Linked DNA regions of Tautonia rosea. The protein of the gene in region 2 interacts with the protein of the main gene of each other region in a pairwise test. Links are inferred from orthologs where the notes say so. Each region holds a gene or a part of one and is shown on either strand. Other genes may lie near its edges.

Region 1 (2,939 bases), on a different replicon or contig from region 2:
GTGTTCGCCCACCAGGGGAACAAACCGGCAGGGAACGGAATGAAAGGGAACCGGCTTACCGTTTTTTCGATCGATGACCTGAAGCTGTTGCTGCGATTCCGAGCCGATCGGGAGCACGATTCGCCCCCCTTCGGCCAGTTGTTCGAACAAGGAGATGGGGAGATTGGGGGCTGCCGCCGTTACGAGAATTCGGTCGAACGGCGCCTCTTCCGGCCATCCGACCGTTCCGTCTCCAACACGAAACCTTAGAATTTTCAGCCGTAGCTGATCTTCGAGCCGTTTGCGAGCCTCTGAGGAGAGAGCTGCGTGACGCTCAACGGTAAACACCTCGCGTGCGAGTCGAGCAAGAACGGCGGTTTGATATCCACTCCCAGTCCCGATTTCGAGGACCTTCTCTGAACCCGTCAGAGCAAGTTCCTGGGTCATCAGCGCGACCATGAAGGGCTGGCTAATGGTTTGATCACAGGAGATCGGCAGTGCCCGATCTTCCCAGGCATTCGATCGGATCGAGTCCGTTACAAATTGGTCACGAGGAATCCGCAGGATCGCATCGAGGACGTTCGCGTTACTGATACCCCGTTGTCGGAGATGATTCACAAGGTCCAGGGCAAGCGGATCAGGCCGATCGGGCATGAGTCTGTTCTCCGCCAGTACCAACCTGAACGTCGCGTATTTCCAACTGAACCTCACGACGTCCGTTCCATTCGTTGATCGACGGAAGAAATGCCACAGCGCATTCGGTGCCAGCGGGCAGTGCTCCAAGCCGTTCAGCCATATTCCAGGCAATCGCCTTCACCGTGGTGCCATTCTGGGAGAGGCGGAGCTGGACATGGTTCTTGCGTTCTCCCACGATCCGAGGCTGTCCCATGATTCGGACCCCGCTGGTGGAGAGGACCGGACGAGGGTTACCAATGCCGTACGGTTCCAACGCCTCAATCCACTCGACAATCTTCAGGCTCAAGTCGGCCAGCCGAACCTCTGCATCGATCTCGAGACATCGAAGTTTTTGTTCTTCAGTCAAGATGCCTCGACAGTGATGATCGAACCGTTCCGCAAACGATGGGAAATCGGACGGTTTCATGCGAAGTCCGGCAGCCGCTCGGTGTCCCCCAAAGCCGAGGAGGCCAGAAGAACAGGATCGGATCGCATCATAAAGATCGAACCCCGGAATGGATCGTCCCGACCCCTGGCAGAGGTCATCTCGGAGGGCCATTACGATGCTCGGACGATGGTAGAGTTCGGCCAAGCGGCCAGCGACGATGCCAATGACTCCAGGGTGCCACTCAGGATGCCCGAGCACGACCGCTCCCCGTTCACCGAGCCCGCCGAGTGCGTCGACCATCTGTCGAGCTTCAGAGACGATCGAGTGTTCGATTTCTTGCCGGCGGCGGTTGCAAGTGTCGAGTTCTTCGGCCAGTGACTGGGCTCGAGCCGGGTCGGAAGTCGTGAGCATCTCAACGGCCATCATGGCACATTCGAGCCTTCCTGCAGCGTTGATCCGAGGGGCCAGACCGAATCCGACACTCCCAGTCGTGAGCTTCTTCTTTCCCAGGCAATTGGCCACACGCATCAACGCGCTGAGTCCTAGAGAGGGGTCTGCGTGAATCGTATCCAGGCCATATCGGACGAAGATACGATTCTCGTCTTCGAGCGGTACCATGTCTGCAACAGTGGCCAGAGCCACAAGGCCGAATGCTCCCAGTAGGAATTCACGGAGGTGAGGGGACGCCCGTTTCCCATCACCAAAGCTCTTGCAGACTTGCCAGGCCAGCTTGAACGCCACTCCTGCGCCACAGAGCTCACCAAAGGGATACTCTCCTCCCGGTAAGCGGGGATGGACGAGCGCATCAGCTTCGGGAAGGTCTGGTCCGATCGTGTGGTGATCAGTGACGATCAGTTCGATTCCAAGTGACCGAGCAAGCTTTGCTTCCTTGAGCGAGGTGATCCCACAATCAACGGTAACAACAACCTGCCCCGCGTGCTCGGAGGCGATCCGGGTCAATGCCTCGCTGTTCAGACCATAGCCTTCTTCGACCCGCCGTGGGATGTAGTACTCGACATCGTTGGCACCTGCTAGCCGAAGGCAAGACCAGAGGATGCTGGTACCACAGACCCCATCTACGTCGTAGTCTCCGTAGATGACGATTTTTCGATTCTGTTCGATCGCTCGGACGATCCGATCGGCAGCATCAACCGCCCCGGGAAGAAGCTCAGGGTCGTGCAGCTTTGTTCGACGGACATCAAGGTAGTCTCTGGCCTTCGCCGGATCGTTGATCTTACGATTCAGGAGAATCTGCGCGACCAGCGGAGGGACCCGGGTTTCTCGGGCAAACCAATCCACCTGAGCCGGATCACTTGGTCGAAGATGCCAGCGGTGCGACATCGATCGCGTCTCCCTTTTCCTTGAGGACCGTCGCACCAGGTCGGTCAATCGGATTGACCGGAAGTCACTCGCCGACGTTCCTGCTCCAGGTCAATGTCGATCTGGTTAGCCTGGGCGTCTCGGATCTCGCGCCGAATCAGATAGATCTGGCCGAAGAGGGAGTACTCAGGCCCTGGGAGGTCGGCGGCAACCACTCGAATCGCAACGACTCCTGGAGCGACACCTTCGGCGAGAAACGTTCCATCTGGCCTGATCGAAACCGACTTTAAACGACCGATGGTTCCGTCGACCGGAATGAATTCCAGCCATCCCCGAGTGAGGGGATCACCCGTGCAATGGATACGGCCCGAGACCTCGGCAGAGGGAATCCCATCCGGTCCCCACTCCTGGTCACAACCAGCACTCAAGACGAGAGTGGCCAGACACCACCCACCAATGAGCCTTCGGGAGTTGATGCGAACAAACTTCAATGAATTCTCCTCGACCTCGTCTCGGAGACGTTGAGGACGCAATTTGCTCCAGAGAGAAATGTGCCATCATGGAAGAATCACAATGC
Region 2 (3,056 bases):
TTCGCCGGGAGAGGGTTTGACTCCGCCGACGGTCGCGTCACAGCGCCGGTCAACGAGGTTGACGGCCCCCTTGGGATGCACGGTTACGACCCAGTGACTAACCCCGAAATGCTCGGTGCGGCCATTGTCTGGCGTTTTCCCGAACCGATTGGCGGTCTTGATCTCGGCCCGGTTCACTCCCTCCAGCTTCATGCCACCGTGGCCCGACTTCTGGGCATTGAGCCAGCCGAAGGGGCTCGGAAGGATGGGATCGACCTTCCTCCTTCGCGTTGATTACGCGTCGAACTCCAGCCGCACCTCCCCTTCCTCTAGTTTCAGTCGAGCCGCGAATGGTTTCCCGGCCCTGGACTTGAACCCCTTGAGTATGGCGGTTTTTCCCTGCGTGATTAGCGTCCGGGCCGTCCGGGCCGTAATCCGCTTCCCGGAAATCGACTTCCAGATCGCAAACGAACAGCCTGACTTCCAGGCTCTGCAACCGAACGACTTGGGTTGCTCGACCACGTCGGCTCCGCATCGAGGGCAAGGACCGAGGGAGATGGTGGCAAACGTCCCCTTCGATTCATCCTCTGGAGCCGCCTTCAGAGCGTTCAGCCGTTTCGAGGCCCTCGATCGTGGGGAAGCCGACGTTCGAACGAGCTGACTCGTTTTTTCGCCAAAACGCTTGGGGAGCTTGTAAGGGACAGGGATCGCAAGCAACGCTCCCGAATCGGCGAGCCTTAGCAGAGCAGGCCCGGAGGAGGGCAGGGCGATTGCCCGAGTGAGCACCCGGCGCTGGAGGAGTTCTCGGATCTGATGCTCATCAAGTGGCACACCTTCAACCTCTTTCCAGAGAACGAAGGTACACCCCGCTTTCCAGGCCGAGCAGCCATATCCCCGTTTTCCTCGGATGACCGGACATCCGCATCGAGGACAATCGCCCAGGCGAGTCGAGTCGATCGGTTCCTCTGGTTCATTGCCGACAATCGATCGAGTGAATCGAGCAATCTCGCTCATGAATTGGTCAGGAGCGAGACGGCCGCGTTCGATCTCCCGGAGCCTGGCCTCCCAGTCACCGGTCAGTTCAGGAGACGTTAAGAGGGGAGACCGGATCGAAGTGATGAGAAATCGTCCAAGATCGGTTGCGGCCAGTGTCTTCTTGTCGCGGACGACATAGCCTCGCGTCAGCAAAGTCTCGATGATCGAAGCCCGAGTGGCAGGAGTTCCCAGCCCACGCTCCTTGAGGGCTTCCCGGAGTTGTTCATCCTCGACGAACCGTCCCGCGGTTTCCATGGCGGAGAGCAAGGTTGCTTCGGTATAGGGTTTCGGGGGAGTGGTCTCCCCACGCCGGACAAAGGGATCGTGCGGTCCTGACTCTTCCGGGAGAAACTCGGGAAGGTTCTGTTCCTCCTCATTTGCGTCGTCGGTCTTCCGAGGGTAGAGAACCGTCCAGCCGGGATCGACGATCCGCACGCCTCGAGCTCGAAACGGAACGTCGGAAACCGTCGCATTGACGACCGTGACTTCCTTGATGCATGGCGAAAAAAAGACGGCAATCAGGCGAGTGACGATCGCATCGAAGACCTTTGACGAGGCAGGGGGGAGTGATCCCGGGGCCTTTCCGGTTGGGATGATGGCGTGGTGGTCGCTGACTTTGGCGTCGTCAATGATCCGACCATTAAACGGAAGGGACGAGAAGTTGAGCGAACCGACGGCGTCGGGCTTGAGATTGCGAAGCTTCTCCAGGATTCCAAGGAGCTTCCCCTTCATGTCGCGTCCAAGATGGCGCGAGTCGGTCCGGGGATAGCTGATCAGCTTTGCTTCATAGAGAGCCTGGGCAGCCTTCAGCGTGTCGTCGGCGGAGAGCCCATAGCGGCGGTTCATGTCGCGTTGCAGGTCGGTCAGGTCATAGAGTTGGGGAGGCAGCACACGCTCTCGTTTCCGCTCCACGCCGAGGATCCTCAGGGGTTGATTCCGCACCTGATTGAGCAACTCATTGGCGTCCTCCTCGGTCTTGAAACGACCGCCCGTGTGTGCGAAGGTCACCTCCCGGTAGCGGGTCATCAGCTCCCAGAATGGCTCGGGACGGAACGTTCGGATTTCTTCATCTCTCTGCACGATGAGCGCCAGGACAGGTGTCTGCACTCGGCCGACGCTCCAGAGAATACCGGTGGATCGCTGACGAACCGTCTGAAATCGCGTGGCGTTGAGACCGACGAGCCAGTCCGCCTCGCTCCGGCATCGCGCAGCCGCATAAAGAGCATCGTAGTCAGAGAGCGGACGGAGTCGATTGAATGCGTCTCGGATCGCCTCTCGGGTGAGGGAGCTAAGCCAGAGGCGTCGGGCTGGTTTATGGGTGCAGCCAGTCAATTCGAGGATATAGCGGACGATCAGTTCTCCTTCCCGACCGGCGTCTGTCGCCGCGATGATCTCATCGGCGGCTCGGAGCAACTTACGAACCGTGGCGAGTTGCGAGCCCGCCCCTCGCTCGGCGATCGCCTTGAGTTCAAACCGATCCGGGAGAATTGGCAATGTTTCAAGCGACCACTTTTTCAACTGAGGTTCATAGTCCTCCGGCTCCTTCAAGGTGGCCAGATGACCAAGAGCCCAGGTCACCTGATAGCCGTTGCCTTCGAGATAACCGTCTCGACGACTCGATGCGCCGAGGAAGGCGGCGAGATCGCGGGCGACCGACGGTTTTTCGGCAATGACGACGATCATGTCCCCCTCGGCTTCAGAATCCTTCGGCATCGAGCAACCAGTCCAGGAAGGACGACGTTCGGCTCATTGAGTCTGACCGATTGTACACGCACGCTGGAGGGAATCGATACGAGACGCTGGAGTTCAGGCACGAGGATCGGATGTTGCCAGATCACGATCGACGACGAATCACTCCCGAAGCGGAAGGGAGCATTGGCGAGCAATCGTCATTACAATCGAGCGGTCCGGGACGGTCGCCCACTCGAGGCCCGAATCCCCGGAACGACGGGCAAACACACGTTGATCCGAATCGGAATTGCGAACCGTGCAACTGGAGGAATCATGATCTGCAACGCGACCCTCTCTCGCTGGCACGTGGT

Evidence for each region.
Region 1: the proteins of HG800_RS10255 (region 2) and recJ interact in binary tests that used the Escherichia coli proteins (3 or more experiments, as listed by UniProt). The link is inferred for Tautonia rosea from one-to-one orthologs.

Annotation. Positions count from the first base shown.
Region 1 is NZ_JABBYO010000014.1:8,173-11,111, forward strand. It holds recJ (single-stranded-DNA-specific exonuclease RecJ), read right to left. Parts: upstream 2,384-2,939; coding sequence 617-2,383; downstream 1-616. Other genes in the region: HG800_RS20995 (protein-L-isoaspartate(D-aspartate) O-methyltransferase), read right to left, coding at 1-633; HG800_RS21005 (hypothetical protein), read right to left, coding at 2,428-2,853. UniProt on the Escherichia coli protein: Single-stranded-DNA-specific exonuclease.
Region 2 is NZ_JABBYO010000005.1:122,027-125,082, reverse strand. It holds HG800_RS10255 (DNA topoisomerase 3), read right to left. Parts: upstream 2,728-3,056; coding sequence 274-2,727; downstream 1-273. Other genes in the region: HG800_RS10250 (sugar phosphate isomerase/epimerase family protein), read left to right, coding at 3,019-3,056; HG800_RS10260 (alkaline phosphatase family protein), read left to right, coding at 1-273.